3 regions of the Ferdinandcohnia jepli genome follow, and region 1 is predicted to be linked to each of the others. Evidence: predicted binding sites of a transcription regulator. Region 1 holds the regulator's gene; each other region holds the start of a gene.

Evidence for each region. Region 1 encodes CtsR, which represses protease genes until heat stress. Its sites were predicted from a motif close to ATGGTCAATAAAGGTCAAACA; they were not measured.
Region 2: the regulator CtsR is predicted to act here: its motif matches at 2,519-2,539, upstream of clpP (ATP-dependent Clp endopeptidase proteolytic subunit ClpP).
Region 3: the regulator CtsR is predicted to act here: its motif matches at 2,265-2,285, upstream of AB3M96_RS03865 (ATP-dependent Clp protease ATP-binding subunit).

Annotation. Positions count from the first base shown of each region.
Region 1 is NZ_JBFOKR010000026.1:46,870-51,163, forward strand. It holds gene clpC (ATP-dependent protease ATP-binding subunit ClpC) at 1-90, opposite strand, end outside; gene mcsB (protein-arginine kinase McsB) at 90-1,184, opposite strand; gene mcsA (protein-arginine kinase activator protein McsA) at 1,188-1,733, opposite strand; gene AB3M96_RS21660 (CtsR family transcriptional regulator) at 1,792-2,253, opposite strand; gene AB3M96_RS21665 (MgtC/SapB family protein) at 2,517-3,218, opposite strand.
Region 2 is NZ_JBFOKR010000013.1:69,160-73,453, forward strand. It holds gene AB3M96_RS14830 (sensor histidine kinase) at 1-1,173, opposite strand, end outside; gene AB3M96_RS14835 (hypothetical protein) at 1,213-1,869, opposite strand; tRNA gene AB3M96_RS14840 (tRNA-Arg) at 2,052-2,123, opposite strand; gene clpP (ATP-dependent Clp endopeptidase proteolytic subunit ClpP) at 2,605-3,195, shown strand; gene AB3M96_RS14850 (HPr family phosphocarrier protein) at 3,240-3,497, opposite strand; gene whiA (DNA-binding protein WhiA) at 3,646-4,294, opposite strand, start outside.
Region 3 is NZ_JBFOKR010000003.1:63,408-67,701, forward strand. It holds gene AB3M96_RS03865 (ATP-dependent Clp protease ATP-binding subunit) at 26-2,152, opposite strand; gene AB3M96_RS03870 (YkvI family membrane protein) at 2,422-3,465, shown strand; gene AB3M96_RS03875 (CPBP family intramembrane glutamic endopeptidase) at 3,647-4,246, opposite strand.

The DNA of each region.
Region 1 (4,294 bases):
ACCAATATTGTTATGACCAAGACGTACAGCTTCCTCTTGTGCTAACGCCAATACCTTTTGTGCACGCTCTGTAAATCTTCCAAACATCATTACTCATCACCCTCCATGTCAGTAGTCTTATTATTTTCAAGCATTAATCTTTCTCGAATTAGCGTCGCTCTTCTAATGTCCCTTTCATTTGGCCGTAGCGACCCTCCTGCATATGACTGTAAAAACCCTGGTTGGGTAAGAACCATCAATTCATTAAGTATATTCCTAGAGATATTTTTTATATATCCAAGATCAATACCTAATCGGACATCTGACAAGCATTTAGCAGCTTCTTTTGATTCGATAATCCGACTGTTTGCTAAAGTCCCATATGAACGAAAAACTCGGTCTTCTAACTGAATCGTGGAGGTTTTTACTAATGCCTCTCTCGCTGAACGTTCCTGTGAAATCAGTTGAGTAACTACGCTCTTTAAGTCTTCTACAATATCTTCTTCCGTTTTGCCTAGTGTGATTTGGTTGGAAATTTGAAAGATATTCCCTAATGCTTCGCTACCTTCTCCATAAATCCCCCTAACGACCAAACCTAGTTGGTTAATAGCTGGGATTATCCGACTCATTTGTTGAGTCAAAATTAATGCTGGTAAATGCATCATAACTGATGCTCGTAAACCGGTACCTACATTTGTAGGGCAGCTTGTTAAGTATCCTCTTGTTTCATCAAATGCATAATCTACCTGTTCTTCAATCCAATCATCTAAATTGTTTGCCACTTCTAGTGCTTCGGATAATTGGAAACCAGGAAATAAACATTGAATCCGGACATGGTCCTCTTCATTAATCATAATACTTACTTCTTCATTTTCAGATAAAAGACATGCACCAAATGGAGAATCCTCCGCTAAATGAGGACTTATTAAGTGTTTTTCTACAAGCACTCTTTTCTCAATAGGTTGTAGTTCATTAACCTTTAATAATTCAAAGTCTCCTATTGAAGGAAAACTTCTTCCTGAAAATCTCTCCTGAAAGATTTCAACTATTTGCTGTGCCTCTTCATTAGAATATACGGTTGAAAAAGGGATGTTCTTAAAATTTCTAGCTAACCTAATTCTTGAACTAAGTACAATATCTGAATCAGGACCCTCTTGGCTCATCCAAGAACTTAAGGCTTGCTTAATAAATCGTTCAAGTGACATAGATTAAACCTCCCCCTCTCCATGCCCACTTACTCTTTTTTCTAAGGCTCTTACTTGGTCACGGGTTTCTGCAGCCTTTTCAAATTCCTCTTGAGAAATATATTCTTTCAGCTTTTGTTTTAGTTGTTCAATCTCCTTACGTATATGGAATGTCCCTCCGATACGCTTAGGAATTTTCCCAGTATGACTTGTATTACCAGAATGTAGCCTTTTTAAAATTGGGGTAAGTTGTTTTTCGAAGGTTGAGTAACAATTCGAGCAGCCAAATCGACCTACCTTCGCAAATTGTGGGAATGTCATTTTGCAATTTTCACATTGTAAAATTTCATTTTGTTGAAAAGCATTTGTCTTAGTACCTTTTAACGGTTCAATATGAAGAAGTCCTGCTAATAAATTATCAATTGAAAACCCAGAGGTTCCTGAAAACATAAACATCTCGCTTTTTTCCTGAGCACAATGTTCACATAGATGTACCTCTGTTTTTTCTCCGTTTACGATCTTAGTAAAATGCAGTGTCGCAGGACGTTTATTACAATCTTGGCATATCATGTTAACACCTCTCCTACTCTACGCTTTAATCTGTTTAGAGCGGCCATATTTTAGCGAATTACCTATACATAAGAGTTGTGAGCATAGCTTTTAACATTCTGGCTCGTAACTCATCTCGATGTGGTAGCTCTATAAATAAGACAGAGCGATCGATAACACTCAGCATTATCTTTGCTTCTCTTTTAGAAATGACCTCTTCCTCTACTAAGCGTACGATGACATCTTCTGCACTTGTTTGTGATATTCTTCGGTCAATCAATCTAACAAGTTGTTCAAGCAGTTGAGAATCATCATTTGCTGTCACTTTCATGATGCGAATGTATCCACCGCCACCACGTTTACTTTCCACAAGATAGCCTCGTTCTAAAGTAAAACGTGTATTGATGACATAATTAATTTGAGATGGGACACATTCAAATTTATCTGCAATCTCACTTCTTTTTATTTCAACTATCGCTCGATCACTCATATCAAGAACATTCTTCAAATACTGCTCAATGATATCTGATATATTTCTCATATTATCCACACCTCACCTTGACTTTGACTATATTTGACTATAACTATAATATAAATTGATTGAACTATTTTTTCAACTGATGTGCGTTTTTATAATTAGAAAAAGAAAACTTGCGATTGGCGAGCCGTTTTATTTATGCGGGTAGGAAAGGTAATTTAATTATCATTTAATCACTTATATTTCACAGTCGAGGTACGGTACTTGCTTCATAAATACTCATACCATCTATATTTACCAAAGTAAGTACCGCTCTAAACTTGTTTTTAAAATATTTTTTGTACATTTTCTAATCTAGAAAACTCCTCGTACAATCTAACACGTTCTTTTTTACTTGAGACTTCAACTTCTATTGTAAATTGACAGTTAGCCTCATCCCTATCCTTTGAATATTTCAAGTTAAAATCTTTGACCCTAAAACCATGTGTTTTAAATAGTTGAAGTACTTCACCTGAGGAAGAGACATCTTCATTAATTATTATATGCACTCTCTTTCTCTTTGTAGATTTAAAAAAGTATTCTTCCAGACGATTCAAAAATATTAAGCTTAGTAAAACCACTATCGTTGTTAGAATTGCTGGTGCATACATACCCAAGCCAATTATCAGACCCAATCCTGCTACAACCCAAATAGAAGCAGCAGTAGTTAAACCTCGTACAGTTGCATCGCGAACAAGAATTGTCCCTGCTCCCAGGAATCCAATCCCACTTATGACATATGAAGGAATACGTGCGGGATCAAATCTTACATTTTCGCTCATCTCAAGATAAGGTTGGAAACCATAAATAGACATTAACATCATTAAACATGATCCAACCCCTACCAGTAGATGTGTACGAAATCCTGCAGGATGTTTATTTACTTCCCTTTCTAATCCGACAAGGCCACATAATAAAGCCGCTATGAATATACGAATAGACATCGTTATAAAATCTTCGCTTTGGAAAGTTGCAAGAAATTCTGCCATTCTAATCCCCCTATGAAGTAGAAATACACTTTATACTTTAGTATGTAATTCGATACAATCCCTTATTTACCTTTAAAGCAAAACAGAAAAATTGAGTGTTTTATATTTATACGAAACAAACATTATTTTATGATTTGCATATCCTACTATTTATTGAATAGTCTTGAACGCCTAGGGATGTAGTGCATTATTATGATGGATTGTGGAATAGGGCGGTTGGTTGTTAGAGGTTATTTGGTGGTTGTGGTGGATAGCATGGGGTTACTTTGGTAAGTGTAGGTTTTGATAGGTTTGCTTTGATTTATGTAGGCTTTCCGGTCTTTGTGGTAGTTTTGCCTGTATAGAAAGGTTTTAGTAAAAATCTTTTGTTCTTGGGAGGTTTTATTGGAGTTTCATTATACGGAAGAGCTGATTGCGATAAATTTAGTATCCTTATTGCGAAAAATGAGTAATGTAACCTTGAAAATTGTCATGAAAACTAACTTACGGGTTTTTATTTTCGAGTTATGGTTTTTAAATTGAAGAAAGTAGCTATTTATTTTGGGTTTATTGGTGTTTTTTTAGTATTTTAAGCTAGATAGGGGACTTGTTAGTTGGATAATGTCTTGTATTCTTCTTAGGGATAGTAGTTATGATTTTTAATTTGGATTTACGATTTTTAATTTGGATTTATGATTTTTAATTGAAATTTACGGTTTTTAATTCGGATTTACGATTTTTAATTGAAATTTACGGTTTTTAGCGATATTTCGGTCGGTATCTACCAGCTTAATTTTAACTGGCTTCCTCTCGAAAAAAGTAACTCTCATGTAGGTTTATCAATTACTGGTGAAAAGTTACTATTTGCTCTTTTTTGTTATTAATATGGGTGGTTATATAGAATTTAGTCTCCTATATTGAAGGACCCAGTAACTCCCTCATCAATTGTTTAGACAGCGGGATCCTTGTACCAACCACTTATGCTTGTTATTTGGAATTAATGCACGTTAAATCAGATTTGTGCATGTTAATTGGATTTATGCGCGTTAAATTGAATTTGTGCATGTTAATCAAAATTTATGCATTTTAGCAATTTT
Region 2 (4,294 bases), on a different contig from region 1:
TGCTGCAACGGTACCATTTGGCCAGACTAGCGCTGCATAAGGTAACCTTAAAGCATCCCGGAATGAAATAACAATCGCCTCTAATATACGATTAGGTGAAGTGGTAACATCAAGCCTTTCTCCCAATCTAACAATTGCTGCATATGGATCCTGCCTATCTCCATACATTAGTTTATTCACGATAAGTTGAAGTCTATTATGCAATGGTTGAACTACAATCGCTACCCCTACAGTACCAATTAAAGATACCAAAGCTGTTTTGTCATCAAGAAAGGTTAATCGTAATGCATATACAATACCCGTATATATCGCTAATAACATTCCCGATAATATTCCATATCGAAGCGTTCGGTTAATCAAAGGGTCAATTGACCATAGTCGATACCTAATTATCGCTAATGAAAAAGATAACGGTATCAAGGATAAGGCAACCAAATAAAGTGTCTGACCCAAAAGGTTTCCCCAAATAGTAGAGGCAGGAATTTGAACTGATAAGATAACCAGTATAATAGATATACTAAAAGCAAAAACAGGAAATTTAGTTTGTTGCCGTTGTAATGAGGTGAATTGCTTTCTATAACGTTGTATCTGATAATATCCCATTAAAAGTAAAATACTCCATTCAAGAACGAGTAAAAACCCTTCTAAAACAGAGGGTAAAACAGGAGAAAAAAGAATAAAAACTTCTACTATTATATAAGAAAGTGCTAAGAAGTGACTTAAACGTCGTGAAGATCGATGATCTGGAAAATAGCAAATAACCAAACCAAGTAACGTTATTGAAAAAAATCCTATCACTCTAGCAATCCCTTCAAGCTTTGGAAATTCGTTGTAAAAGGGGTCTGCTATAGTCAAAGTTAATCCAAATAACATTAATGTTATAGCAACAAGGAATGCCATCGAGTCTTTTGGACGCTTTACCAAAATTAGTATACCAAGGATAACATTACACAATGTAAATAGAAGCGAAGTAAATAATAGATAAAAGGCATACCGGCTCGTGTTTAGTCCAACCGTTTTTAATTCTTTTTGGATTTCAGGGGGTAATGAGCATGTATCACAAACCCGTTGAAGTTCCCCAAATAGTACAGGTATGTTTAAAATAAAAAGGACTGTTGTAATAACTACCATACTAATCGAAAAGGCCCGTATAAGTACCCAGCGTTTTGTCATACAACAGCCCTCCATTTCTTGTTATTTGTCTATCTAATTTTAGAAGTTTTCGATTTCAGTAGTAGCTATTACCTTTTTTTGTCTACCAAGTAAAATCATCCCTATGCCGCCATATAAACATAAGGTTATTAAAGAACTTATAAATGGTTGTATAGGTCCAAGTTCTATAAACCCTGTAATTAACTGCAATACGCCAAATAAAACAAACCATTTTGAAGCAATTTTCGCTCTAACTAAGCCAATTGTAATAATAAGCATGCCCACGTAGGATAACAGAAAGAATAAGAGATGTGGAATGAAGTAAACCGGTGTTTCAAAAATCCATTGAAGAAGTGATACCATCGGTTCCCGTTCTAATGTTGCCATACCTCTTTGGATAAGTGCCTCTGTTACTAAAATTACAAAGAAGAAGTTTCCAACTAATGCGGTAAGGGCACCTAGATAAGTTACCACCTTTCCTCTTCCATGAACTTTATGAGTAATACCAATCAAAGCAGGTATATTAGCAATAGCAAACCCTAGTACAGAAAATGTGAAAAACAGTGTATATCCAGGTCGATCATTTACCCAGTCAAGAAATGCAATGTCTCCCGCTAATGGTGGACCAAACAAAGTAACAATCTGCAAAATTGCAGATATTAAAAAGCTCACCCCACCGATGAAGATAATAAAATTTTTCGAAGAATCTTTTTCCATTTGTCATCGCTCCCTTAATGAGTTATTTCATACTCATTGTATTTGAGCGCACTTTTATAAGTCATGGGAGTAACTCCTACAAAAAGTCCTATCTTTACTCCTAAAATCTTTATAGTACATATTACTTTAAAACATAATAGAAAAGACCCGTTTCTATATAAAGAAACGGGTCTTTTTGTATACGCCCTCGGCAGGATTCGAACCCACGATAAGAGAACCGGAATCTCTTGTGCTATCCACTACACTACGAGGGCAAAATTGAAATGCGTATGCTTTTTTAAGAGGAACATCGACTAAAGTCCGCCACGTCCTGTGGCAACGTCGATGTCAGCACATCCTGTGCAAGTCCGACAAGCGCTGGAACCCCGACGAGGAGGCTATTGCCGCCGCAGGAGGGGTGAAGCGACCTCGAGGGGCTAGGCGCAGAAGCTGGACATATATAACTTTATAATTTTTGCATACATATATACTAATTTAATACTACAAACTGCACTCACAATTATATTCGAGAATTCACTCCATTGCAAGTTGCATGTTTTAAATCCATAAGATAAGGGTATGATGGAATACGTATGATTTTTTTCTTTTCCGTATATCAGTTATCATTGGATTAGAAGATATTGAATAGAATAATTTTAGTAAAGCGAAATGTTTGACCTTTACTGACCTTAATTGTATGATGGAAATACATAGTAAGTTAATTTTGACATATAAAGGATAAGGGAGGAAGTAATAATGAACTTAATACCTACAGTCATTGAACAAACAAATCGCGGAGAGCGCGCATATGACATTTACTCACGTCTTTTAAAAGACCGTATCATCATGCTAGGAAGTGCAATTGATGATAATGTTGCAAACTCAATCGTTTCTCAGTTATTATTCTTAGCGGCTGAGGATTCTGAAAAAGATATTTCTATATACATTAACAGCCCAGGTGGATCTATCACAGCTGGTATGGCAATCTACGATACAATGCAATTCATTAAACCAAAAGTATCAACCATTTGTATCGGTATGGCTGCTTCAATGGGTGCATTCCTATTAGCTGCTGGTGAAAAGGGTAAACGTTTTGCACTACCAAACAGTGAAGTGATGATTCACCAACCACTTGGCGGTGCTCAAGGGCAAGCAACTGAAATTGAAATTGCTGCAAAGCGTATTCTTTTCTTACGTGATAAATTAAATCGTATCTTAGCTGATCGTACAGGTCAACCATTAGAAGTTATCGAAAAAGATACTGATCGTGATAACTTCATGACTGCTGAAAAAGCACTTGAATATGGTTTAATTGATAAAGTAATGTTCCCAACAGATAATAAGTAATAGCAACAAAAAATCCTCTCACTCTTATTCGTGAGAGGATTTTCTTATGCTTCTTTTTGAACAAATGCAGTTAAAGCTTCAACTGCTGCTTCTTCATCATGACCTTCTGCTATTAATGTAACAGATGAACCTGAGCTGACTGCTAAACTCATTAACCCCATGATGCTTTTAGCGTTTACCTTTTTTCCGTCTTTTTCTAAGAAGATATCAGCATTGAATTTATTTGCTTCTTGAACAAATAATGCTGCCGGACGTGCTTGTAAACCAGTCCTTAAACCAACTTCCACCTTTTTCTCAACCATTTTTCTTCCTCCTCGTTTTTCTCAAGCTTTTCTTGTGGTTTGTTTTTTGTAAACTTAGAGTGTTTCCTTGTATACGTATATAACACCGTTAAGGTTTCATTTCTTTTTTATGATAGCGTTTTAATTTATTGTAAAAAAGAGACTAAGCTTAATAGCTTAGTTGTCCAGAACGTAGCTTTTCTGCAATCTCGTCAATTTTTCGCAAACGGTGATTGATTCCTGACTTACTGATTTTCCCCGATGAAACCATTTCACCAAGTTCTTTAAGCGTTACATCTTGGTAGGCAACTCGTAATTCAGCAATTTCACGTAGTTTATCAGGTAATATTCCTAAACCAACTGTTTCATCGATATAACGAATATTTTCTACCTGTCTAATAGAAGCACCAATTGTTTTATTTAAGTTCGCAGTTTCACAATTCACTAATCGGTTTACTGAGTTTCTCATATCGCGAACGATACGCACATCTTCAAAGCGAAGTAATGCCTGGTGTGCTCCGATTACGTTTAGAAATTCAGTAATCTTTTCTGCCTCTTTTAAATAAGTGATATATCCTTTTTTGCGCTCTAATGTTTTGGCATTTAGGTCAAAGATATTCATTAACTCGCAAAGAGAATCATTGTGCTCCTTATAAGAGGAATAGATTTCAAGATGATATGATGACGTTTCTGGATTGTTTACTGACCCACCGGCAAGAAATGCACCTCTTAAGTATGAACGTTTACAGCATTTTTTCGTAAGCAAATCGGATGAGATTTCCTGACGTAACGAAAAGCCTTCGAAAATCTTTAAATCT
Region 3 (4,294 bases), on a different contig from region 1:
CCCATTACTGAGGAGTGCCAGAGAATTATTTAATGACTATCTTATCGTTTTCCATCGTTACAACAAGAGTCGTTTTGTTTTCATCTTCTAGTAGAACATCGGTAATTTGGTCCTCTAGTTGCTCTTGAATAACACGACGAAGTGGACGTGCTCCAAAGGCAGGATGGTAACCAAGTTCAGCTAATTTTTGTTTCGCTGCTTCTTCTACTGTAATTGTAATATTTTGTTCTTGAAGTGTTGCTTCAAGTTCTTTAAGCATTAAATCAACGATTTGCAGCAGATGCTCTTTTTCAAGCTGCTTGAATTCAATAATGCTGTCAAATCGGTTTAAGAATTCTGGTTTAAAGAAAGAACCAAGTGAGTCTAAAATAGAGGACTCTTTATATGCATCTGTCTCAGCTTTTTCAAAACCTACAGTAATCTTCTTATGACCGACACCAGCGTTACTAGTCATAATAATGACAGTTTCTTTAAAGCTGACAGTTCTGCCTTGGCTATCTGTTAGTCGGCCATCTTCTAAGATTTGAAGGAACATGTGTTGAACATCTGGATGTGCTTTTTCAATTTCATCTAACAGGATAATGCTATATGGGTTTCTACGTACCTTTTCTGTTAATTGTCCAGCTTCTTCATGACCTACATATCCTGGAGGTGAACCAATAATTTTTGAAACAGAATGTTTCTCCATGTATTCACTCATATCAAGACGAATCATAGCATCTTTAGAGCCAAATAATTCTTCAGCGAGTGTTTTTGTAAGCTCAGTTTTACCCACACCTGTTGGTCCTACGAATAGGAAAGTACCAATTGGTCTTGTTTTTGCTTTTAAGCCTGCACGGCTACGTCGAACCGCTTTAGCTACCTTCGAAACTGCTTCTTCTTGACCAATAACCTTTTTCGCTAAGTTTTCCGCAAGATATTTCAATTTTTCTTGTTCATTTTCTTGAAGCTTACCTACAGGAATACCTGTTTTCTTTTCAATAATTTGTTGGATATTTTTAACATCTACAACATGTTCTTCATTTCTTTCAGGAGTATTTAGCTGCTTCTCAAGAAGAATTTCTTGGTGACGTAGCTTAGCAGCAAGTTCATAGTCTTCCTCTGAAGCTGCCTTTTCCTTTTCTGCAGCAATCTTTGCAAGTTGTTCTTCAAGGTCTTTTGAGTTTGTACCACCAGAAAGAAGGTTCATTTTTGAGCCTGCTTCATCTAATAGGTCAATTGCTTTGTCTGGTAAAAAGCGATCTTGGATGTAACGATGTGATAGAGTTACGCACGCTTTAATCGCCTCATCTGAGTATTTGACGTTATGGAAGTCTTCGTATTTCGTTTTTATACCTTCTAGTATTTGAATCGCTTCTTCAATAGTTGGCTCATCTACAGTTACTGGCTGGAAGCGTCGTTCAAGAGCTGCGTCTTTTTCGATTTGTCGATATTCTTTAAGTGTTGTTGCACCGACAACCTGAAGTTCGCCACGTGCTAGTGCAGGTTTTAAGATGTTACCAGCGTCCATTGAGCCTTCAGCAGACCCTGCACCAACAAGTAGATGAATTTCATCGATGAAAAGAATAATATTTTTGCGTTTTTGTAGTTCAGCAATTAATTGCTTCATTCTTTCTTCAAATTGACCACGAATACCTGTGTTTGCAACAAGTGAAGCTACATCCAGTAAATAAACTTGTTTATTCAAAAGCTTACCTGGTGCTTTGCCTTCTGAAATTTGTAAAGCTAAACCTTCAGCGATAGCGGTTTTACCAACACCTGGTTCTCCAATTAGGACTGGGTTATTTTTATTACGGCGATTTAGAATTTCAATAACACGTTGAATTTCCTCATCTCGTCCGATAACAGGGTCAATTAAACCTGCTTTGGCCATTTGTGTTAGGTTGCGGCCAAAATGGTCAAGAAGACCACCGCCGTTACCACCGTGTTTTGGCTGTGCTTGTTGATTCATATTCATTTGTTGTCCAGAAAAACCTTTTAGCATGTCATCAAATGAAAAATTAGGAAAACCATTCATTCCTGAAGGTATTTTCATGTTGTTTTTCTCCTTTGCATAACATTCGTGGCAAAGCTGAATTTGTCTTTTCTCATGATTAAATTGAATGTGTAATTGTACTGTTGCTTCGTTTTGGTTACATGCTTGACAAATCATAAACAAAATACCTCCTAATTATTAAATATTTTGATTTGACTATATTTGACCAATAGAATATATAAAAACCGTGTTACCACGGATTATAAGTTAAAAGTAGCAGGTCAGGATGCGTTTGACTATCTTTGACCTTTGACTTCATTATACTTTGACCTTTTTTGACTTTCAAGAGAAAAGCACTAGAAATTTTTTCCGTCCTAATAGCTCGTCTTATTTGTCTTCCTTACACATATATATCAAGTAAATGGACGAATAATGAGGTGGCTAGTGTGCGTGGGAATTGGGGAGCAGCGTTTCAAATAGGTGCTGTTTATGTTGGCACGATTGTAGGAGCAGGCTTTGCAACAGGAAGAGAAATTGTAGAATTTTTTACTCAGTACGGGATCTATGGTTTAGCAGGAATTGGAATAAGCGGCTTTTTATTTATTTGGTTAGGGACAAGGATTATGTTGATCGCAAATAGAATTCAGGCTGATTCTTATAAGGAGTTTAATGAATATTTATTTGGGAAAAAAGCGGCCATAATCGTGAATATACTTATGCTTTTAGTACTAGTCGGTGTATCTTCGGTAATGCTATCGGGAGCAGGGGCAGTATTTCACGAGCAGCTCGGATTGTCTTATCAACTCGGTATTTTTCTTACAATTATTCTTTCTATTTTTGTATTGCTATTTGGTATAAAGGGTTTATTCGGGGTCAACATGTTTGTTGTGCCAATCATGATATTCTTTAGTGTTGTATTAGCTATTGAGGTAATTGTGACAGAACCAGTGAGTATTTTACAAACAGTTGAAACAGAGCATACAAGCTATCGATGGATTATCTCTCCTTTTTTATATGCAGCTTTCAATTTAACGATGGCGATGCCGGTGCTAGTCCCACTGGCAAAGGAAATGAAGGACGAGAAAACGTTGAGATGGGGAGGACTAATAGGTGGGGGCTCTCTTTGCTTAATTCTCCTAACAAGTCATATTTCACTGTCTGCATTACCAGATGTAAAATTATATGAAATACCAATGGCGGAGGTTATGAAGCATTTCATGTTTACGTTCTATTGGTTGTACATTCTTGTCATTTACGGAGAAATTTTCACTTCTGTAATAGGAAATATCTTTGGTTTGGAAAGACAAGTAAGGAAAATGATAAAGGTTCCTTCATTGATGATTGTAGGGGGTATCCTGGCAGTATCCTATGTAATCAGTCAGTTAGGTTATGGATCTCTTATCTCATTTTTGTATCCTTTGTTTGGTTATGTAAGTCTTATTGTATTAGTCCTGTTATCTAGGCCAATTAAGCATTTACCGAAAAGGTAATTAAGTAAAAAAATCAAAAATATTTTTAAATAACCCTCTTATTAAAAAATAGAGGATCCTAAATGGGAAAAAAAGTATTTCAGGAATATGGTAAAAAAATCAACAAGGAAATCAGAAATGGAATAACGCCCATCTTTCTGTTTCCTTTTTTTTTGTTTTATTCGCTTTTTCACCCTTCCTTCTAAAAAATAGGAAATAATACAAGTAGGAATAGATTAAAAACAAGATGCGACAAAATAACAATACCTATATTTTGCTTCCACAAATACAGAGCACCCCAAACAATTCCACCCATAAAAGTGGCAAGTAAAAACAATGGACTACCAGTGTAAATATTTGCTGAAGTATATAAAAGGGCAGAGACGATAATTAGCCAATTTTTATTATGAAGGACGTGTGAGAGCTTCTTTTGAATAAAGCCTCTCCAAAAAAGCTCTTCACCTGGAATAATAATGAGGAACAATAGGATAAAATTCCAAGATGTAACAGGCTTTATTTTACTGTAGAGTTTGACAACCTCTGTCAGTTGATCTGGAAATATATAACCCGAGATTATTTTTCCTATGAAGAACAAAGCATACATAAACAGACCAGAAAATATACCGAGTAGAATAGTTAGAGCGCTACTCTTTTTCCAATCATATGTTCCCAAAATTGTTGCAGCTATAGTTAATACGAGAAATGAAAGTGGGAAAACTGTCCAAAAAGGGAAATTAGATTGAAAGCTGATTGCTAGTAAAACATGGGCAATAATAAGTAGTAGATAAAAGGACTTTTGCAAAAGGACCCCTCATTTCAAAGATGTATCGATGTCATTTTACCATGTCAG